Regions from separate parts of the Clostridium celatum genome, predicted to be linked through region 3. Evidence: riboswitches for the same ligand, from Rfam matches in the RefSeq annotation. Region 3 holds a riboswitch; each other region holds the start of a gene.

Region 1 (8,110 bases), on a different contig from region 3:
AGATAAGATTAAAGTTAAATAAGATATATCAAATAATTTTTGATATATCTTATTTTTTTAATTAAATTACACAAATTTTAACATAATTTTCAAAGTAACATAAAAAACTAATATTATGTATATCCTTAATATATAAATATTATTAAAGAATAGAGGATTGATTTAATTTGAGTTTTAATGAAAATAGTTATATACAATTAACAAAAGAAGAAATAGAAAATTGTAGACATGAGTCTGAAAAAAAATGGTACTTGTTTTTAGTATTTATTAATTTATTAATAATATTTTCTGTTATAGTAATTTGTATCATTAACATTCATAATTATAATACTCTACAAAAAACACTAACAGATTCTTTTGCTGATATGTCTTCATATGCTACTATTGTGTTTTCACCTTCATCAATACTTAACAACTTTCCTACTGAGTTACAGTTACTAATAACAGGATTAGTAGTTTTGATTTGTTTTCCATTTGGAGTAAACCTTTATTATGCAAAATATAAATCTAGAGCTATAAAAATTACTGAAAATAATTTTCCTGAAGTTTATTATAAAATACAGGAATACTCATATAAATTAGGACTTAAAAAAGTTCCAGAAGCACTTTTAATTCAACAAAATGGTATTATGAATGCATTTTCTGCTTTTATAATAAATAAACAATATATAGAAATTAATAGTGACTTATTTGAAATAGCTTATAGAGAATATCATGATTTAGATTCCCTTAACTTTATTATTGCTCATGAATTAGCTCACATTAAATATAAACATGCAACTTTTTCCTACAACATATTTATTTTATTTTCAAGTTTAATTCCTATAATAGGACCTACAGCTTCAAGAGCAAGAGAATACAGTTGTGATAGATTAGCTCAAAAAGTTACTGAAACTAGTGGAATTGAAGCTATGTTTTCTTTATTTGCTGGAAAGCACCTATATAAAAAAATTGATGTTTATGATTATATTGAAAATAGTAAAGACATAAAAGGTTTTTTTGTGTGGTGCAATAATTTAGTAAGTACTCACCCTATATTACCTAAAAGAATTAGAGCTTTAGCTAAAGGTGAAGGAAATGGTGAACTTTATTAATTAAAAATTTATTATTTTTTAAACTAAAAAGAAAAAGACAATGTAATCTGCACATTACATTGTCTTTTTCTTTTACACAACGTTATTAAATTCAACAGTGGCTTTATAAATGGCCCAAGATATAACTCTAGGATAGCTATTTCTTACAACAAAGATACTTTAACTAATTTTTAGAATAGTACTCTACAACTAAAACTTCGTTAATTTCTATTGGTACTTCTGCTCTCTCTGGATATCTTTCTAATATTCCAGAAAAGTTACCTTCATTCTTACTTAAGTAAGGTAACACATTTAGTATGTTAGCTTCAAAGTTTTCTTTGAACATTTCATTTTTTTGAGATTTCTCTCTTAGTTTAATTTCATCACCAACAGAAACTTGATATGATGGTATATCAATCTTTTGTCCATTAACTAATATATGTCCATGTACAACCATTTGACGTGCTTGTCTTATTGAGTTTGCAAATCCTAATCTATAAACTAAATTATCTAGTCTGCACTCTAGTAATTTAATTAAAGCATATCCTGTTAAATCTTTAGATTTAGATGCTTTCTTGAAATAGTTAGCAAATTGCTTTTCCATAACTCCATAATACGCTCTTAATCTTTGTTTTTCTAATAATTGAGTACCATAGTCTGAAAGCTTTTTATCACTTCTTGCAGTACCTTTAGTCGCTCTATTCATCGCTTTTGGATGACCACAAACATTTAAGCCAAGTCTTCTACACTGCTTAAATCTTGGTCCCATCATCTTCGCCATAGTATCATCTCCTAAAATTATTTCCGGCAGTACTTAAGCCTTAAATTCAATATAGCATACTTTTTTCTTTTTGTAAATGATAATAATTATCATTATCATTATTTTTTAAATTTTATAGAGAGGCTTAAATCCTCTCTATCTTAATACTTAGATAAATATTAATTTTTTACAACCTTTATAATAAATTTCATCTTTTATAGTTTCAATAAACTTTTGGACATATGCTTCTGATGTGCACTCAATATATAATACAACTTCATCTTTTAAACTTTTATCAATAATCTTTATATTATTGAAAATATCTCTACATCTACTTACAACCTCATCCTTATCAGATGTTCTTATTCTTAAAATAGAATTACAAGTTTTATGTGCATAATTAATCATTTCTGCTTTTTCTTTATTAAAGCTACCTATATCAGAAAATCTACAATTTATAATATCATTTAAATCACTATAAACTGAACTTCCTGTTGGTAACTTTCCAGCCCCTTTTCCTATAAATATTAATTCCCCAATTTCATCCCCATTTAAAATTACTCCATTAACTTCATTATCGATTTTAGCCAATATACTATCTTCATCTACTAAAACTGGTTTTACTGAAGTATATATTTTATTCCTACACTTTACTGCTTCTGCAACTAATTTAATTTTACAATTAAATTTTTTTGCATATTTAAAATCATTGCTATCTATTTCAGTAATTCCATTTATATTGATATCTTCCCATTTAAAACTCTTATCAAAAGCTAAGCTAGACAATATTGCTAACTTTCTAGCTGCATCATATCCTTCAACATCTGCTTCTGGATTAGCTTCTGCAAAACCTAGTTTTTGTGCCTCCTTTAATGCCTCATCATAAGATAACTTTTCAGACCCCATCTTAGTTAAAATAAAATTAGTAGTTCCATTTAAAATTGCCTTTATAGCATTTACCTTATTGCCACAAAGACTTTCAGTTAATGCTTTTATTATAGGAATTCCTCCTGCAACTGCAGCTTCAAATTTTAATGAAACTGAGTTTTCTTTAGCTATATTAAATAACTCTTGACCAAAGGTCGCTATTAAGTCTTTATTAGCTGTAATAACATGTTTTTTTAAAGTTAATGCTCTTTTAACATATTCATAAGCTGGATGAATACCACCCATTACTTCAATTACAATATCACTCTCTTTTGAAAATAACTCTTCTGAATCTGTTGTAATAACCTCATAATGACTACAATTTTTATGTTTTTCTTTATTTCTAACTAATATACTAGTAATGACAACTTCATTATCATTCTTTTCTCTATTTTTATCTATTAGCTCTATTAACCCACTACCAACTACCCCATATCCCATAATAGCTACCTTAGTCATTATTCTTCCTCCTATTAATTCTTATATAGCTTCTAATGCTTCTTTAATATCATTTATTAAATCCTTACTATCTTCTATTCCAACAGAAAGTCTTAGCAAATCTGGTGTAACACCACTAGCTAACAACTCTTGCTCATTTAGTTGACTATGACTTGTAGTTGCTGGATGTAAAAGACAACTTCTTGAGTCTCCTAAAGTTACTGCTAATGCTATTAAATTTAACTTTCTACTAAATTCTTTAGCATTCTCTATTCCACCTTTTATACCAAATGTTAAAATACCACTTGCTCCACCTTTTAGATATTTCTTTGCTAAATCATAAGTTTTACTTCCTTCAAGTAATGGATAATTAACCCATGAAACTTTTTCTTGAGTTGTTAACCACTGTGCAATTTCTAAAGCATTTTTAGAATGTCTTTCCATTCTTAAATGTAAAGTTTCTAATCCTAAATTAGTTAAATAAGCATTAAATGGACTCATGCATGCTCCTAAATCTCTTAATAATGTTACTCTAAGCTTAACTATATATGCTGCTTTTCCAAAACTTTCAACATATTTAATTCCATGATAGCTTGGATCTGGTGTTGTAAAAGCACTAAATTTTTTATTTGTCCAATCGAAATTTCCACCATCAACAACTATTCCTCCAATAGTTTGAGCATGCCCCTCTGAATACTTAGTTGTTGAATGAACAACAATATTTGCTCCATGTTCAAATGGATTGCAAAGATATGGTGTTGCTACTGTATTATCAACTATAAATGGAACTTTAATTTTCTTAGCTACACTGGAAAACTTATTAAAATCTAAAACATTTAAACCTGGATTCCCTATTGTTTCTCCATATATTGCTTTTGTATTTGGTCTAACTTTAGATAAAATTTCTTCTTCAGATGCATCTGGCTCAACAAATGTAACTTCTATGCCCAAATTTTTTAAATGTACTGTAAATAAATTAACTGTTCCGCCATATAAAGAAGTTACAGAAATTAAATGATCCCCAGATTTACAAACATTTAAAACTGCATAAAGAATTGCTGATTGACCTGAAGCTGTTGCAACCGCTCCAACTCCACCTTCTAACTTTGCATACTTTTCTTCCAACGCCCCAACTGTTGGATTAGAAATTCTGCTATATAAATGTCCATCTGCTTTTAAAGCAAATAATGCTTCTAATGTATCTGGATCATCATACTTATAAGTTGCACTTTGATAAATTGGTAAAACCCTAGGTTCACCTGATTTTGGCGAATATCCACCATGAATTCCTACTGTTCCTTTTCCTAAATTATTTGACATAAATAAAGCCCCCTTTTTATTAATTTAAATTTTTATAACAAAAAAGCTATTTCTTATTATCCTTTATAGATAATGAGAAATAGCTCAATAAGCTAATTTATTAATATATACTCTCATTTCTCAGGTAAAAACCTGCAGGATTTAGCACCACATTAATAATTAACAATTTATAGTTAAACTTAATAGATAAAAATCTTCTCTAAATTCTAACTATTAATAGGTTGCTAGGTTTCTCAGGGCCAGTCCCTCCACCATTCTTAATAAAAGTTCTTTTTATTCAATTTATTATCTTTATTATACACTTATGGAATATATTTTCAATACTTTTCTAAATTTTATTTTATATAGATAAATTTATCATTTGTAATTATACAATCTACATTAATATCATGCTCTTCACTTTCAATTTTATTTATAACTTGAAAATCATATGCTAATGCTAATTTTACACTTTTACATTTAATAGCTGAAATATATTTATCATAGTATCCTCCACCATAACCAATCCTATTCCCACTTCTATCAAAAACTACTCCTGGCATTATTATCAAATCAAATTTTTCACCAAATTTATTTTTATCCACATCTATTGGTTCAAGTATACCCCACTTATCCACAATCATCTTATCTAAACTGTGAATTCTTATTGCCTTCATTTCCTTCTTACTTTTATCTGTCTTAGGCACATATATCTTTTTATTATCCATCAAAGCATAATTTATTATTTCTTTAGTGTCAACCTCTGACCCAAAACTTACATAAATAAATATGCTCTCTGAATTTTTGTAAATATCACTATCAATTACTTTTTTTAAAATTAAATTATCATACTTGCTTTTAATTTCCAAGGATAATTCATTCCGTTTATTTATAGCTTCTCTTCTTAAAATATTTTTATCCATAAATTCTATCATATACTCACTTTCTATATTTTAAATTTCACATATATAATCTATAAATAATTACTTTTAATACTGCTTCTATTAACTTATTATCTACCCTTATTTTAGTTTAATATTCTTTAAGTAATATTATATCTCTCAATATTGAAGCTGCTGCATTCATTGTTCCTGAAGCTCCTCCAATTATACTTATATCTCCTAATGTATCTGTTTTATAATAAACTCCCTTATTTTTATAATCAACAGAATATAAAGGATGGCTTTCATCTATTTGCATTGGTTTTATATATGCAATAACCTCATCATTATTCTTTTCTATCTTCCCTATTAATTTTACTTTTTTATTCTTACTTTTCTCTAATTTTAAATCCTCTAATTTAATATCTGTTATTCCTTGTATTTTTAAATCACTAAGCTTAATATCTGTATTCATTAACACATTAGATAATATTATTATTTTACTTGCTGTATCATAGCCTAATACATCAAGACTAGGATTAGATTCTACAATTCCTTCTTCTTGTGCTTCTTTTAAAGCTTTTTCGTACGTTACCTCATCATTAGTCATTTTAGTTAATATATAATTGGTAGTTCCATTTAATATTCCTTCAATAGATTTAATTTCACTTCCTGCAACATCATATATTCCTCCAGAAATAGAAGGTAATGCTCCACCTGTTGTGCATCCTATCTTTAGCTTAACTCCATTATTGTCAGCTATAGCTTTCAATTCCTTATATTTTAATACTATTGGCCCCTTATTTCCTGTAATTACATTTTTCTTATTTTCTAATGCATTTCTTATATAAGTTAATGCAGGTTCTCCATCTACTATATTAGTTGGTGTTAACTCAATTAATGTATCTATATTTGCATTTTTAATCATTGATTCAACTTTTATTTCATTATGCCATAACTTATGTTTACAAACTTCGTTTTTCTTTATAAAACTCATAAGTTCCTCTAAATCTATTCCAGTTTCACTATAAAGCCCACCATTGCTTTTAATTATACACTTCACATTAATTTTTAAATTATATTTATCAAAAATATACTTTTTCTTAGTTATAAAAAGTTCTATTAATGCTTGTCCCACTCTCCCAAATCCTATTAACGCTATATTCATCGTTTTCCCCCCAATTTATAAAATTTTATATTCACCCTTTATATTTTAAAAGCTAATTATTTTATTTAAACTTATTATAATAATTTTATTTTACTGTATAATTATTGTAAATATAGTTAAAATGACAAATTAAATATAAAATTTAATTTGTCATTTTCTATTTTTAATTAAAGCCTTGGTACAAAACTAGCACATTCTGTTCCTGTTTGAGAAGTTGCTGCTCCGCCTTCTATACTTATATCTTCAGCTTCACACATTTTACAGTTATTATATGTACAATTTTCAGCTTCACAGGTAATGTTTAATGAGAATTTTGGTGATTCTATACTATTTGTAAAAGCTCCTGTCTTTTCTTCAAAACTTTCACAACAAGTATTAACTGAACTAACTGCACTTTTTCCACCTACTTGTATTCCATCTTTACAACACATATTACTTGAATTATGAGTACAATTATGAACATTGCATATTAAATTAGTCATATAAAATCCTCCTAAAAATAAATTGTTTAAAAATGAACCTTCTTCAAAAGCCTTTTATAAAAATTATATTTCAAATAATATTATTTAGATTAATATCCATTTTTATTCTTATATATCAACAATTTTAAATAGAATCGCCAATATAATAGCTTTTTTCTCACGTAAAAGCCTAACTTTTTATATAAGTTACTTTATTTTTTACTTATATTAGATTAAAATTATTAGTAATAGTCAAAATATAAGTTAAAGTTATTTTATTTAAGAATTAATTTTATTATTAGCTTTAAGTAATAATAATTTTAAATAAATAAATCAACTTAAATATTAATAAGTAGGAGAGGTACGATATGTCAACTGAAATTAATTCTTCTAATTTTATAAGAAATATAATAGTAGATGATTTAGAAAGTGGAAAACATAAAGAAATAATAACTCGTTTCCCACCAGAACCAAATGGTTATTTACACATTGGTCATGCAAAATCTATTCTTTTAAACTTTGGGTTAGCTGAGGAATTTAAAGGTAAAACTCATCTTAGATTTGATGATACAAATCCAGTAAAGGAAGATACTGAATATGTTGAATCAATAAAAGAAGATGTTAAATGGCTTGGTGGAAACTGGGATGAACTTTATTTTGCATCAGATTATTTTGATGAAATGTATAACAGAGCTGTTCTTTTAATAAAAAAGGGATTAGCTTATGTTTGTGATTTAACTCCAGAAGAAGCTAAAGAATATAGAGGTACTTTAACTGAACCTGGTAAAGAAAGCCCTTATAGAAATAGATCTGTTGAAGAAAACTTAGATTTATTTGAAAGAATGAAAAATGGTGAATTTAAAGATGGAGAAAAAGTCCTAAGAGCTAAGATTGATATGAGCTCTCCTAATATGAATATGAGAGATCCTATTATCTATAGAATTGCTCATGCAACTCACCACAATACTGGAGATAAATGGTGTATATATCCTATGTATGACTTTGCTCATCCATTAGAAGATGCTATAGAACATGTAACTCATTCTATTTGTACTCTAGAATTTGAAGATCATAGACCTTTATATGATTGGGTTGTTAAAGAA
Region 2 (8,110 bases), on a different contig from region 3:
GCTACAATCTCTTGTGGTAAATCTTTATCTATTCTTTCATGAAATATTGTTTTTTCCATTGTTTCTATCATATGACTATAATATTCTTCGCCTTTATTATCATATATAAATTTTAATGCTGCAAACATCTGATTAGGAGTTATTATATTATCACTTACACAAATACTTTCATCCAATATCTCTCCTACAGTGTATAATACTGTATACATTCCGCCTAAATATCCAGTTACCATATTAGTTGCAATATTATCTGAATAAATTATTGAATAATCTAGTAGAGTTTGTACATCTAAACAACTAAAATTTTCTGATTGAAGTATTCCTGTACCGCCTTCATAATATACATCACTATAATAAATTACATCATCTAAAGAGCCATATCCTGACTTTATTGTTTCATATGCCGCTATATTCATAAACACTTTATAAGTGCTAGCTCCAACAAATTCCTCATTCTCATTAATCTTAATAACTCTCTCACTATTAATATCATAAAAAACTAGTCCTATTTTATCATCATATTCATTTAAATACTCCACTAATGATTCTTCTATTTTATCTATATTAGGTCCGTCTTTTATTTTCTCTGCATTATTATTTGCTTCTTCTATATCATATTTCAAATTTTCAGCAGTATATTTATATATATGATTTTTATTTTCTATACTATAATCATTTATTTCAATGGCATTCCTACTTGTCACATTAATTGTTTTTTCATCTTTCATAATCAAACAAATTAAAAATATTTCTCCAAATAATGTTATAGTAATTAAGCAAAAACAAATTAATCTCCAGCCATATTTATTTTTTTTCACAACTGCACTCCACTAACTCCCTACTCTTCTCTATATATTTTATTATTTACTTTTCTAATTTAATTACATTCTAAAAAAACTTCATCTTTTATTCACATTTAAAATGTATATTCATATAAAATTATCTTCCCTCATAAGGTATTATGTGTGCATTTTTTACTCCATTTTTATGCTCTTTTATCATAGCTTTTACAGCTTCATCGTAATCACTATAATATCCTATACAAAGTCTCCAATATCTCTTTTGTGTTTTTTTAGGTTCTGTTACTGGAGATAATAATAAAACTTTATCTCTAAAAGCTAATGCTGCCTTCGCTACCATCATACCATATGATTTTGCATCAAATTCATTCATAGCTTCTTTATTTGATAAATATTCACCATAAACTATAATCCCTATGCTTTTTAAATTGTTATATATTTTATACTCATTATTTTTAATTACCCCTAAATCATTAGTTCTAAGATCACTAAAAATTTCATCTCTAACAAGCCTACCTAATCTATAATTTTCCTCATTTTCATTTACTACTAATACCTTTACCCCTCTTTTGCTTTCATCTTTACTAAAACTCATGTGGAAGCTTATGAAATAATCTGCATCTGTATTATTAGCTATATCTATTCTTTCTTCTTTACTTAATGTTTTATCTTCATCTCTTATTAAAATAACCTTTTCACTATTACGTTCTAAATGCTTTTTTGCCTCTAAAGCAGCTTCAAGTACAAATTCAGACTCTTTTATGCCATCTTTTGAAATAGCTCCAAAATCCTTCCCACCATGAGCTGCATCTAATATCCATACTGCCACAGGCATTATCTCCTTATTAAATTAGCTTCATATTCTATTATATTAGATTATTTTTTTATTGTGCTTACAAGTATCTTCAATTATGTTATATTCGTATCTATATACAAATCTATAAATACAAAAAAAGAGGTTAGAAATTTTAGTTTCTTCCCTCTTTTTACTATTTTTAATAGCCCCCTATTTTTATAATATTACTTTGCCCCTATTAATATTATATAAATAATTTCTCTATATATTATTATACTTATTTGCCCTATTTTTAATACTAATCTTTTAATAATACTTACAACTTAACTTTTTTATTAAAATACAGGAACTACAGCCCCGTTGTATTCTTTTTCAATAAATTCTCTAACTTCATCAGAAGTAAGTGCTTCTGTTAAATCTTTAATTTTTTGAGTATTTTCATTACCTTCTTTAACTGCTAAAACATTTCTTCTACCTTGTAAATCATCAGCATCTTTATCTTCTTTACAAATTGTATCATTATTAACATCAAGCCCTGCTTCTAATGCATAGTTACCATTTATAACTGCAATATCAACCTCTTCTAAAACTCTTGGTAATGTTGCTGCCTCAAGAACTTTAAAATTTAAATTTTTAGGATTAGAAGTTATGTCTGCAACTGTTATTAAATCACCATCATTTATTTCAATAAGCCCAGCTGCTGCTAATACTTTTAATGCCCTTGCTTCATTTGAAGTATCATCAGGAATTGCAACTGTTGCTCCATCCTCTACTTCATCTAAAGATTTATACTTATTAGAAAAAGCTCCCATTGGTTCTAAATGAATCTCTGCTGTATAAGTAAGATGAGTATCTTTTTCATCATTGAATGATTCTAAGTATGCAATTGTTTGGAAGTAGTTTGCATCTAACTCACCTTCTTCTACCGCTGTATTTGGAAGAACATAATCATTAAATTCTACTATTTCTACTGTATATCCTTTTTCCTCTAAAAGTGGCTTTGCAACTTCCACTATAGATGCATGTGGTTCTGGAGAAACTCCTATTTTTATTATTTTATCATCACTTGAATTACTTCCTTCATTAGATGTAGCTCCATTACTTCCACATCCTATAAGACCTAATGATAATACTCCTGCTAAAATTCCTGCTAAAATTTTTTTCTTCATTTTAAAATTCCCCCTAAAATTTATTTTTAATATTACTTATTAACTTATTTATTTAAATAACTTTTAATTACTATTTACATATTTTAATTAATACTTCTTACAACTTAAATTTATATTTATTTACTAATAATTTATATATAACATAATTAACTTAATTTCTTATATAAGTAATTACCTAAGCTTTGAAGAGCTTGGACTATTATTATAAGAATAACTACAGTAACAATCATAACTTCCGTGTTAAATCTTTGGAAACCATAACTTATTGCTAATTTACCAATTCCACCTGCTCCAACACTACCTGCCATTGCAGAATAACCAATTATACTAATTACTGTTAATGTTAATCCTGAAATAATTGATGGTACTGCTTCCTTAATCATAACTTTAAATATTATTTGAGTATTTGATGCTCCAAATGATTTTGCAGCTTCTATAACTCCTGGATCAACTTCCTTTAGTGCTCCTTCTATTATCCTTGCCACAAAAGGTGCAGCTGCAATTGTAAGTGGTACTATTGCTGCAGTTTCACCAATAGATGTTCCAACTATAGCTCTAGTAAATGGAATTATAGCTACTATTAAAATTATAAAAGGAAAACTTCTAAGCACATTAATTACTACATCTAAAACTCTATAAATAACCTTATTAGGTTTTAATCCAGAATCACTTGTAACTGTTAATATTATTCCTAATAAAAATCCTAAAACACTTGCAAATAATGTTGAAAAAAACACCATATAAACAGTTTTTCCAAACTCTTCTATTATTATATTAATCATTTTACTATCCATTATAATAACACCTCCAATATAACATCTTTAGATGAAAGATATTTCATAACTTCCTCTCTATCCTTTTCATCTATATTTATAGTCAAGCTACCTAATACCTCATCTCTAAACTTTTCAAGCCTTCCTCCAACTATAGAAAAATCTATATTAAGTTCTCTTGCCATCTTAGTTATAAGAGCATTTTCTGAAGAATTACTTGGGAAAAATAACTTAATATTAACTCCGGTATTTGGTAGTGCATCTTCTTCATCTTCTCCTAAGAATTTTTTAAGCGATACTTCTGGTCTTAAGAATACCTCCTCTGCCTTTCCTTCTGCTACTAATACTCCACCTTGAAGCAATGCAACTCTTTGGCAAATTTGCTTTACAACCTCCATTTGATGGGTAACAACAACTATTGTAATTCCTAATTTTTTATTGATATCGTCTAAAAGTGAAAGTATATCTTTTGTTGTTTTAGGATCTAAAGCTGATGTTGCTTCATCACAAAGAAGAATCTTTGGTTCTAATGCTAATGCTCTAGCTATAGCAACTCTTTGTTTTTGTCCTCCACTAAGCTCTTTTGGTTTACTTTTTGCTTTATCTGAAAGCCCTACAATCTCTAAAAGCTCATTAACACGCTTTTTTATACAAGCCTTATCCTCTCCCCACACTTGTAATGGAAGTGCTACGTTATCATATACAGTTTTTCTATTTAAAAGATTAAATCCTTGAAATATCATTCCTAAATCTTTTCTGAATACTCTCTTTTCTTTTTCAGTTAATTTGTTAACTTCCTTATCCATAACAACTATAGATCCGTCATTATAATCTTCTAAGGCATTTATACATCTTAAAAGTGTTGATTTACCTGCCCCACTATGTCCAATAAGTCCATATATTTCACCTTCATTTATATTTAGTGAAATATCCTTTAAAACCTCTATATCTCCAAAACTCTTTTTTACATTTTGCATTTTAATCATGTTTGTCCACCTCCATTTAGTTAATAATAAAAATCATAAATTTTAAGCTTACTACTTAAATACTATACTTTTTATTAATTTAAGAAAAAATATAAAAAAAACGCACTAGAGAATAAACTCAAGTACGTATAAATACACTTATTAAATTTACCCTCTCATCACTCAGTTAAAAAACTGCAGGAATTAGCACCACATTAATAGTTATTAGTTGATTGTTAAGGTTAAAATTTCTTTAAAATCTCCAAATTTTAAAACACCATTGAAGTTTTACCTTAACTACTAACTTTTAACTGTTAATAGGTTGCTGGGTTTCACAGGGCCAGTCCCTCCACCACTCTTGATAAGATTATCTATTAAATTTTCCAATATTTTCTGCTGTTGATATTAATATATATTACTTGAAGATTTTTGTCAATAACTTCTATATACTTTTTTTATTTTTTATACTAAATATTCTTTCTAATAATCCATAACCTCTTCTTCTATTTTTAAAAGTTCTGCATCAGTATTATCTTCAATAAAATCTAAAATCTTTTCCTTTAAAGCTTGAAGTACATCTCTTGAAGTTCCAACGCTACATATACCTATTACTATACTTTGATGTACATCTTGATGATCAACTTCAGACACTGACACATTAAACTTATTAGTAAGCCTTTTACAAAGGCTCAAGACTATCATTCTTTTTTCTTTTAATGAATGCACCCATTCTGCCCTAAGTTCAATTTTTATTAATAATATTTTCATTTACTTCACCTCTAAACTTTATTTTTACTAAAAAGTAAATTTTAATATCAATGTCTAAAATAATCTTCTTTATATAATATATGATATATCAACTACTTTATTTCTTGATATAATTACCTGTTCTTATAATTTTATCATAACAAACTATACTATATTTATAGTTTATATAACTTACAAAAGAATAAATAATTAAAGGTAAGTAATTATAAAAAAATTAATTCCCTTAAAGAAATAATATAAAATAACATTAAGAGTTAATCCAATTATTAGATTAACTCTTAATTCATTTTATTGTTTTATTAATTCTATATAATCACCTTTAACACTATCCTTCATTATCCAAAATATTTTAAGTTTTACTTCATCTAGTATTGTATCATTTAATTTTAAATATGACTTAACATAATATTCATTGTTTTCTTCATCACTTATACAAGATACCCCACTTTCACTAATTAAACTTTCTCCATTTTCAAGTATAATATTGTCAAAAGAAATACTTTTAACATCCCTTGCTTTTAAAGTAAGATTATTTCCTATAAAACTTACAAATTCAATATTGTAATCGTTAGGTTTAACTCCCTTATTTTTTAAGTCTATTATAATATTTCTATTATCTTTTCTAGCATAATACATTTCATCAAAAACAAAGGTTAAAGATTTAATACTTTCCTTTATTTCACCTTGAAGTTCTATAAAGTTATTTTCAAAACCCTGACTTTCATAAGATGAACTTACTTCATATTCATTTCCTTCATTATCTATAAGTCTAGGATTTTCAAAGGTCATATAATCATATATATCACTATTAAGCTTAAATTCCATAATAGTTCTTGTTTTACTAGTTTTTAAACTTACTACTTCTATATCTCCAATTTCAGTGTTAATAATTGTATTATCTAAGGATATATCCATTAATTCACTATTAAATATTTCTTTTTCAAGCTTTATCGGTACAGAAAAACTTGCTAGATACTCCTTGCTTAAATCATCTTTTCTTCCTTTTTCCTTGTCATAAACATTAAACTCTAAAGTAAATTCTTCATTAAATTCTTCAAAGGCTATCTCTATATATGATTCCTGTTCTCCTTCTTCATTTTTAATACTATATGGTTCTGTATAAAATGTACTCCATGATACACCTCCTGTTTCAGTAACAATACTAATATCAACCCCTAAATTTTTTTCTCCTGATATCTCATATCCTAACCAAAGTCTCTTCCAATCTCCAGCAATAGTATTTACTTTAAGCTTCACTCCATTCTTTTGCTCTTGAAAGTTAATTTCTTTAACCAGCCCCTCTTCTACAGCATTATCAAAGCCTTTATCAAAAGTCACAAGTTCTATCAGTTTATCAAGACCAGGAACTTTGCTCATAGCATAAGCTACATTTGGAAAAATGTTTACTAATACTACAAACAGCAAAAATGTGCATGCTATTCCACTTCCATATTTATAAAATTTCTTTAAATTTCTTTTTCTTCTCCCTTCTTTCAATGTCTTTCTCACCATAAAATCAAGTTCCTCAGGAATTTCTATATTTTCATATCTTAATTTTTCATCATCTAAATAATTCTTACTCATAACTCTCCTCCTTAATTTCTACTCTTAATATTTTTAATGCCTTATGCATTCTATTTTTAACAGTAGAAATAGAAATACCTAAAACCTCTGCAACTTCATCAATTTTATATCCATGAAAATATTTCAAAATTATAACATCCTTAAGCTCCTCTGGAAGAGTATCAATAACTAAACCTATTTCCGATTTTTCATCATCTACAGACTTATCCTTTAAATAATCATTCTCTACAACTACAACTTTAGAATTTTTTCTTATAAAATCTACTGCTGTATTAACTATTATCCTACTAAGATACTTATCTATAGCATTTTCATCCTTTATCTTAGATAAATTAGAGTATCCTTTCAAAATACTTTCCTGCAATATATCCATTGCATCATGATGATTTTTCACATAATAATAAGCCAACCTATAAAATTTTTCTTTATTTTCTTTTACAGAGTCTTCAAATCTCTTTTCTAAACTCCTACCCCTAATTTTAATCATTAATGTATTCTCCCATCTAAAATTATGTAAATAGTACTATTTTATTTAATTCTATTATATAGACGTATGAACAACCTATTTTGTTTAAATGTTTTTTATCGCTATTTAAAATTTTTTAAATTCTTCTATAAACTATAAATCTTAAAAATTAAGCATTATATTTTTTAGGTTTTTCTAATAAAAACACCTCAGAGGAAATTATTTTTCACTTCCCCTGAGGTATTATTAAATTTCACTTAGACTTTCAATTAAATTAATAAAGTCACCTTCATTTTTCTTATCAAGGTATATATCTATTAATGCTTTTGTTGGCATTTTATTATATCCCTTTTTCCCATAAATAAATATATACTCTATTTTTTCTCTAAATATTTCTTCATCACTTTTTAAATCTTTAATTAATTCATTAGTTTCATATATAGCAAGTTCATCTATAATCTTTTCACGTAAAGTCTCATTAAAGTTCTCGGCAAATTCACGCTCTTCTTCATTAAGTCCTTCAATATCATTATTTAATATTTTAAAAATATCCATATTATTTACTCCATATTTCTTATCTCTTCTAAACTGTTTTCTATCCTATTCAATCTTATGCGTAATTCCTCAAAATGCAATCTTTGTTTTTCATCTTGCTCTTTTAATTTATTTGGAATATGTATAGTAATATTATATATCATAAGACCAATTAAAATTATTAATAGTATTTCCATTATACCTCTCCTCTTATTTAATTATCCTTTAAACTAATAATTCTTTTCATTTTTATAA
Region 3 (8,110 bases):
TGAAGCTGGAGATGTTATTGGTACAGTTCAAGAAACTGCAGTTGTTCTTCACAAAATAATGGTACCTTACGGAATAGAAGGTACTATTAAAGAAATAAAATCAGGAGACTTCACAGTTGTTGATACAGTTTGCGTTATTGAAACTGCAAAGGGAGACAAAGAAGTTCAAATGATGCAAAAATGGCCAGCAAGAAAAGGTAGACCATTTGCACAAAAATTAAAACCAGAAGCACCAATGACTACAGGACAAAGAGTTATAGATACTTTCTTCCCAGTAGCTAAGGGTGGGGCGGCTGCAGTACCAGGTCCTTTCGGAGCAGGTAAGACAGTTGTTCAACACCAAATTGCAAAATGGGGAGATGCTGAAATAGTTGTTTACGTTGGATGTGGTGAACGTGGTAACGAAATGACAGATGTTCTTAATGAATTCCCAGAATTAAAAGACCCTAAAACTGGTGAATCTCTAATGAAGAGAACAGTTCTTATAGCAAATACTTCAAACATGCCAGTTGCTGCCAGAGAAGCTTGTATATATACAGGTATCACAATAGCTGAATACTTCAGAGATATGGGATACTCAGTATCAATCATGGCTGACTCTACTTCAAGATGGGCAGAAGCATTAAGAGAAATGTCTGGTAGACTTGAAGAAATGCCAGGGGATGAAGGATATCCAGCATACTTAGGTTCAAGACTAGCTGATTACTATGAAAGAGCTGGTAAAGTTGTTTGTTTAGGTAAGGATGGAAGACAAGGTGCTGTTACTGCAATCGGTGCGGTTTCGCCTCCAGGAGGAGACCTTTCTGAGCCTGTTACTCAATCAACACTTAGAATAGTTAAAGTTTTCTGGGGATTAGATGCTCAACTTGCATATAAGAGACACTTCCCAGCTATAAACTGGATTAATTCTTATTCATTATATGCTGATACTATAGATAGTTACTTAAACAAGACAGTTGCTGATGATTGGTCAAGTCTTAGACAAGAAGCTATGACTTTACTTCAAGAAGAATCAGGACTTCAAGAAATAGTAAGTTTAGTTGGTATTGATGCATTATCAGAAAAAGATAGATTAAAATTAGAAGTTGCTAAGTCTATAAGAGAGGACTATTTACAACAAAATGGTTTCCACGAAATAGATACTTACACTTCACTTGATAAACAATATAGAATGTTAAAGCTTGTATTATTATTCAGAAAAGAAGCTGAAAGAGCTTTAGATGCAGGGATTTACTTAGATAAGGTATTAAACTTAGAAGTAAGAGATAAAATTGCAAGAAGTAAGTATATCCATGAAGATGACATTGCTAAGATGGATGATATTGCTGCTGAATTAAGAGCTGACATCGATACTTTAATTAGCGAAGGAGGAGTTCTTAATGCTTAAGGAATATAGAACAGTAACAGAAGTTGTTGGACCTTTAATGGTTGTTGAAGGTGTTAGCGGCGTTAAGTATGATGAACTAGTTGAAGTTGAAATACAAACTGGTGAATTAAGAAGAGGTAAAGTTCTTGAAGTTAATGGATCTAAAGCAATGGTTCAGTTATTTGAAGGTTCTTCAGGAATTAACTTAAAAGGAACTAAGGCTAAATTCTTAGGTAAGCCACTTCAACTTGGTGTATCAGAAGATATGTTAGGTAGAGTATTTGATGGTATGGGTCATCCAATTGATAATGGACCAAAGATAATACCAGAAAAGCAATTAGATATAAATGGGGAAGCAATTAACCCAGTATCAAGAAATTTCCCATCAGAGTTTATACAAACAGGTATATCTGCTATTGATGGATTAAATACACTTGTTAGAGGACAAAAGTTACCAGTTTTCTCTGGTTCAGGTCTTCCACACGCACAATTAGCTGCTCAAATAGCAAGACAAGCGACTGTTTTAAATTCAGATGCTAACTTTGCCGTTGTATTTGCAGCTATAGGTATAACATTCGAAGAATCTCAATTCTTCGTTGATGAATTTAAGAAGACTGGTGCTATAGATAATGCTGTATTATTTATGAACCTTGCTTCTGACCCAGCTATCGAAAGAATAGCTACTCCAAGAATGGCATTAACTGCTGCTGAATTCTTAGCATACGAAAAAGATATGCATGTTCTTGTTATCATGACTGATATAACTAACTATGCTGAAGCTTTAAGAGAAGTATCAGCTGCTAGAAAGGAAGTTCCTGGTAGAAGAGGTTACCCAGGTTACCTATATACTGACCTTTCTACATTATATGAAAGAGCAGGTAGAATTAATGGAAGAGGTGGATCAATCACTCAAATTCCAATATTAACAATGCCTGAAGATGATAAAACACATCCAATTCCAGATTTAACTGGATATATTACAGAGGGGCAAATAATCCTTTCAAGAGAATTATACAAAAAGGGAATTATGCCTCCAATAGATGTTCTACCATCACTTTCAAGACTTAAAGATAAGGGTATCGGTAAAGGAAAAACTAGAGAAGACCATGCTGATACAATGAACCAATTATTCTCAGCTTATGCACAAGGTAAGCAAGCTAAGGAATTATCAGCAATCTTAGGTGAATCTGCATTATCAGATACAGATAAGAAATTTGCTAAGTTTGCAGAAGCTTTTGAAGAACAATATGTTTCTCAAGGGTTTGAAACAAATAGATCAATAGAAGAAACTTTAAATTTAGGTTGGAAATTACTTAAGATTCTTCCTAAGACAGAACTTAAGAGAATCAGAGATGAATATCTTGAAAAGTATATGCCAAAGGGAGATGAAGAGTAGAATATGGCAAAGTTAAATGTCAATCCTACTAGAATGGAGCTATCTAAGCTGAAGAAAAGACTATCTACAGCTTCAAGAGGGCATAAGCTTCTTAAAGATAAACAAGATGAATTAATGAGACAATTCATTAACCTTGTTAAATATAACAATGAACTTAGAAAATCGGTAGAAGCTGAACTTGAAGGGTCTTTTAAAGATTTCGTTATGGCAAGTGCTGTAATGAGTTCAGAATTCTTAGAAGAAGCAGTTGCTTATCCAAAAGATAGCGTATCTGTTGAAGTAGGAACAAAAAACATAATGAGTGTTAATGTTCCACAAATGAAATTCCACAGACAATTACAAGATAGTGAAGGAAGCATTTACCCATATGGTTTTGCAAATACATCTTCTGAATTAGATGATGCTATAGGTAAGCTAGAGTCAATACTTCCAAAGTTACTTGAATTAGCTGAAGTTGAAAAATCAACACAGCTTATGGCTGATGAAATTGAAAAGACAAGAAGAAGAGTTAATGCTCTTGAATATATGACAATTCCTCAATTACAAGAAACTATTAAGTTTATAAGAATGAAACTTGATGAAAATGAAAGAGGAGCTTTAACTAGACTTATGAAAGTTAAAGATATGATTCAAGCAAGAGCTGCAGAATAGTATTAATAAGTATCTTCTTATGAAGTCTACGGTATAAGTAAAAATAATTAGTTTTACTTAAACACATTATCACTAGGGATAACAGGTATAAAGCTATATTTATACCTGTTATTTTCATATTATGGATATAAATTATATATTTGATAAAAAGAAGATTTAATAGTATAATGCTTATAGAATACGTAAGAAGAATATAAGTTGATATAACAAGGAGAGTTTTAATGAATTATTTCATAGCTATAATTATTGCTTTTTCTATAGTATTTTTGATAACTCCATTACTAATGAAGTTATCATTTAAATATAATTTTACAGATAAACCTACTAGTAGAAAAAAGCATAGGGGTGAAATTCCTCTTTGTGGTGGAATATCTATGTTTATTGGATTTTTCACAGCATATTTTATAATACTTCGTAATAATAATTTTGATGAAAAGTATGGAATTTTTGTAGGAGCATTATTAATTTTATTAATAGGAATAGTAGATGACTATTATAAGAGCGTTGGAAAAGAATTTGCTATAACTCCAAGATTAATAATACAATTATTAGCAGCAGTTATAGTATATAAATCAGGAGTATCTTTTGAAGGCTTTACCAATCCACTAACTGGGGTATACTTGCATTTACCGGAAATAGTTCAGTTTATTTTAACTATAACTTGGATTTTTGGAGTAACAACAGTTATAAATTGGTCTGATGGAATGGATGGATTAGCAGGAGGATTATCATTTATATCAGCAATGACTTTTGCAACAACTGCTATAATATTAGTTCAACCTACATCATTATTATTTTCCCTTATATTAGGGGCTGTAGTATTAGCTTTCTTATTTTATAATAAGTATCCAGCAAAGATATTTATGGGAGATTCAGGTGCAAACTTTTTAGGATTTATTTTAAGTATAATTGCTTTAGATGGTGCTTTTAAAGGAGCAACAATATTGAGTTTGATGATACCTATATTAGCACTTGCAGTACCTATATTTGATAACTTATTTGTTGTATTTAAGAGATTTTCAGAAGGAAAACCAGTATATCAAGCAGATAGAAGTCAGATACATTACAGACTTCAAGCAAAAGGATTTAATACAAACCAAGTTGTTACATATATAAGTATAATAAGTTTAACTTGTAGCATAGTATCAATTATATTACTACTAATAAAATAATAAAGCTATTTACAAGAATGTAAAGAAATAGTATAATATATTAAAACTTATCAAGAGTGGTGGAGGGACTGGCCCGTTGAAACCCGGCAACCTATTAACTATATTAATGTGGTGCTAATTCCAACAGCTTATGGCTGATAGATAAGGATATTTTATAGGCATGAATTATATTAACCTAAGGGAAATATCCTTTAGGTTTTTTTGTGCTTAAAAAATAATTTTTAGTTAAGAAATTAGTAATTTATTTATGAGATTGGGGGCTATTTATATGAAAATTAATGAGTTATTTGAAAGTAAAAAGGTAGTATTTTCTTTTGAGATTTTTCCACCTAAAGCAACATCATCTATTGATACTATATACTCAACTTTAGAAGAACTAAAAGATTTGAAACCGGATTACATCAGCGTTACTTATGGGGCAGGAGGTAGTTTAACTAAAAATAAAACAACAGAGTTATCATCAATAGTAAAAAATAAGTATGGTGTAGAGTCAGTTGCACATTTAACTTGTATTAATTCAACAAAAGAAGAAATAAATATTATATTGGATGATTTAAAATTTAATGGTATTGAAAATATATTAGCTTTAAGAGGAGATGTTCCAGAGGGGGGGAATCATAAAGGGGATTTTAAATATGCATATGAATTAATTTCTCATATAAAGAAAAGAGGAGATTTTAACATACTTGGTGCATGTTATCCTGAAGGGCATGTAAAGGGGAGAGATTTAAAAGAGGACATGCTTCATTTAAAGATTAAAGAAGAAAGTGGAGCATCACAATTTATATCACAATTATTTTTTGATAATAATCATTTCTACAATTTATTAGAAGAGAAAGAGAAATTAGGTATAAAATCTCCTATACAAGCAGGAATAATGCCTGTAGTAAATAAAAAGCAAATAGAAAGAATAACATCTTTATGTGGTGTAAATATGCCAAAGAAGTTTATTAAAATAATGGAAAGATATGAGTATGATAAAGAAGCATTAAGAGATGCAGGAATTGCATATGCTGTTGAACAAATAGTAGATTTAATTTCTAGTGGAGTAGATGGAATACATTTATATAGTATGAATAATGCATATGTTGCTAGGAAAATTAATAATAGTATCAGTTCAATTATTAATTCTATTAATAAATAGATAATTTTAGGAGGAATGAATTATGGAAAAAGTAGAAAGCTTTGAATTAGATCATAGAAAGGTAAAAGCGCCATATATAAGAAAATGTTGTTTATTAAATGGCCCTAAAGGTGATGAGGTAACTAAATTTGATATTAGGTTTTTACAGCCTAATAAGGAGGCTTTTGGAACAGCAGCAATGCATGGATTAGAGCATTTATTAGCATTTGAGCTTAGAAAAAATTTAGATGGAATAATTGATTTATCACCAATGGGATGTAGAACAGGATTTTATTTAAGTATATTTGGGAATAGAGATAGTGAAGAAATAAAAGTAGCGGTAGAAAATGCTTTAAAAGAAATATTAGAAGCAAAAGAAATTCCAGCAGCAAATGAAATACAATGTGGAAATTATAGAGATCTTTCATTATTTGGAGCTAAAGAATATGCAAAAGAGGCACTAAATAAAGGTTTTTCCCTAAATATTTATGGTGAATAACTAAATCGAAAAATACTATTATAATATTTTAGGAACTGATATGATTTCATAAAGAATGTATAGCTTAGCGAAATTATAGCAGTTCCTAAAGATAAAGTTATGAATTTTTTAGACAGATAAGCTCTTTATAAGTTAGGTATATTTTTATTGAAAGTGGGGTAGTTAAATGGTAAATAGGGATGAAGTTTTAAGATACTTAGGTTTTAGGGGACAGATAATTGATGAAAAGCTTGAAGAACTTATAGATGAATGTAGGGAAACAGTAGTTGTAAAAAGTGATCCTAAATATGTTTATGGATATTTTAATATAGAAAATAATGATGAAGGTATTTTAATAAAGGATACTACATTGGTTTTAAAGGGTGAAGATATAAAAAATCATTTAAAGCATTGTGATAAATGTGCCTTAATGGTAGTAACTTTAGGATTAAATATCGAAAGAGAAATTATACTCAATGAGAAGATTAGTTTAACAAAGTCAATAGTTTTAGATTCATGTGCTACTACTTATATTGAAGAAGTTTGTGATAATATTCAAAATGATATAGAGCAATTTGCAAAGAAAAACAATTTAAATATTACCTCAAGATATAGTCCTGGATATGGGGATTTATCATTAGATTCACAGGAAAAAATATTAAGCGTAACTGATGCAAGCAAAAGAATAGGGGTTACAACTACAGAGCATAATATATTGTTTCCAAGAAAATCAGTAACTGCGATTATTGGATTAAGTAAGGGGAAAATACAAAAGACAAAGAGAGACTGTACTAAATGTAATAAATATAATGATTGTGTTTTTAGAAAGGGAGGAAGTAATTGTGGGAGTTAAGGAATTAATTAATAAAGAATTAATTTTATTTGATGGGGCAATGGGAACAATGCTTCAAAAAAATGGTCTAAAGTTAGGAGAAAATCCTGAAAAATTAAATTTTAGTCATGAAGATATGATTATAAAGATACATAAATCTTACATAGATTCAGGAGCAAATATTATTACTACTAATACCTTTGGAGCTAATAGATTAAAGCTTAAAGAAAGTGGCTATTCTGTAGAAGAGACAATAAGTAAAGCAGTATCATTAGCAAAAGAAGCAACAAAAGATACCAATGCATTTATAGCATTAGACATTGGACCTATAGGAGAGTTATTAGAGCCAATGGGGACTCTATCATTTGATGAAGCATATGAAATCTTTAAAGAGCAAATAATTATAGGGCATAAGGCTGGAGCGGATTTAATCCTTATAGAAACCATGACAGATTTGTATGAAGCAAAAGCAGCTATTTTAGCAGCAAAAGAAAATTGTAATTTACCTGTATTTTGTACTATGAGTTTTGAAGAGGATGGTAGAACATTTACAGGGTGTCTACCAAGTAGTATGGCAATTACTTTAGAGGGATTAGGTGTAGATGCTTTAGGGGTAAACTGCTCATTAGGACCAGATAAAATTTTAAAAGTAATAAAAGAAATTAAAAAGTATACTAACTTACCTTTAATGGTACAACCAAATGCAGGTCTTCCAAGTATAATTTTTGGAGAAGCAATATATGATATTTCAATAGAAGATTTTACAGAAGGAATAGAAGAGTTAATTAATGAAGGTGTATCTATTATAGGGGGATGTTGTGGTACAACTCCAGAGTTTATATCTTCAATTAGACTTTTAATAAATAGTAAAGAAATAATTTCTAGACCTAAAGTGAGTTTTACAGCTGTATGTAGTCCTTCAAAATTTATAGAAATAAATGGTGTAGAAGTAATAGGTGAAAGAATAAATCCAACAGGTAAAAAATTATTTAAAGAAGCTCTAAAGAATAATGATATGAATTATATACTTAAGCAAGGAATAGAGCAAGTAGAAGCTGGAGCCTCTATATTAGATGTTAATGTTGGATTACC

Evidence for each region. Region 3 has a riboswitch for S-adenosylmethionine ahead of metF (methylenetetrahydrofolate reductase [NAD(P)H]). Riboswitches for the same ligand answer to the same signal wherever they lie in the genome.
Region 1: another riboswitch for S-adenosylmethionine. It lies ahead of LPC13_RS06370 (O-acetylhomoserine aminocarboxypropyltransferase/cysteine synthase family protein); the one in region 3 lies ahead of metF (methylenetetrahydrofolate reductase [NAD(P)H]).
Region 2: another riboswitch for S-adenosylmethionine. It lies ahead of LPC13_RS11655 (methionine ABC transporter ATP-binding protein); the one in region 3 lies ahead of metF (methylenetetrahydrofolate reductase [NAD(P)H]).

What each region holds. Positions count from the first base shown of each region.
Region 1 covers NZ_JAJKGM010000010.1:28,281-36,390, reverse strand. Annotated here, with positions in the region: gene thrS (threonine--tRNA ligase) at 1-6, shown strand, start outside; gene LPC13_RS06385 (M48 family metallopeptidase) at 168-1,094, shown strand; gene rpsD (30S ribosomal protein S4) at 1,258-1,854, opposite strand; gene LPC13_RS06375 (homoserine dehydrogenase) at 2,002-3,219, opposite strand; gene LPC13_RS06370 (O-acetylhomoserine aminocarboxypropyltransferase/cysteine synthase family protein) at 3,241-4,518, opposite strand; SAM riboswitch class I at 4,629-4,785, opposite strand; gene LPC13_RS06365 (5-formyltetrahydrofolate cyclo-ligase) at 4,854-5,432, opposite strand; gene LPC13_RS06360 (homoserine dehydrogenase) at 5,530-6,546, opposite strand; gene LPC13_RS06355 (DUF1540 domain-containing protein) at 6,714-7,028, opposite strand; gene LPC13_RS06350 (glutamine--tRNA ligase/YqeY domain fusion protein) at 7,376-8,110, shown strand, end outside.
Region 2 covers NZ_JAJKGM010000028.1:21,074-29,183, forward strand. Annotated here, with positions in the region: gene LPC13_RS11635 (serine hydrolase) at 1-818, opposite strand, end outside; gene LPC13_RS11640 (N-acetylmuramoyl-L-alanine amidase) at 940-1,629, opposite strand; gene LPC13_RS11645 (MetQ/NlpA family ABC transporter substrate-binding protein) at 1,932-2,765, opposite strand; gene LPC13_RS11650 (methionine ABC transporter permease) at 2,912-3,559, opposite strand; gene LPC13_RS11655 (methionine ABC transporter ATP-binding protein) at 3,559-4,524, opposite strand; SAM riboswitch class I at 4,677-4,871, opposite strand; gene LPC13_RS11660 (DUF503 domain-containing protein) at 4,984-5,271, opposite strand; gene LPC13_RS11665 (DUF4179 domain-containing protein) at 5,560-6,855, opposite strand; gene LPC13_RS11670 (RNA polymerase sigma factor) at 6,848-7,342, opposite strand; gene LPC13_RS11675 (hypothetical protein) at 7,568-7,876, opposite strand; gene LPC13_RS11680 (hypothetical protein) at 7,882-8,052, opposite strand.
Region 3 covers NZ_JAJKGM010000004.1:62,012-70,121, forward strand. Annotated here, with positions in the region: gene LPC13_RS03010 (V-type ATP synthase subunit A) at 1-1,387, shown strand, start outside; gene LPC13_RS03015 (V-type ATP synthase subunit B) at 1,380-2,762, shown strand; gene LPC13_RS03020 (V-type ATP synthase subunit D) at 2,766-3,413, shown strand; gene LPC13_RS03025 (MraY family glycosyltransferase) at 3,635-4,585, shown strand; SAM riboswitch class I at 4,630-4,733, shown strand; gene metF (methylenetetrahydrofolate reductase [NAD(P)H]) at 4,854-5,729, shown strand; gene LPC13_RS03035 (S-ribosylhomocysteine lyase) at 5,752-6,207, shown strand; gene LPC13_RS03040 (methionine synthase) at 6,374-7,039, shown strand; gene LPC13_RS03045 (homocysteine S-methyltransferase family protein) at 7,029-8,110, shown strand, end outside.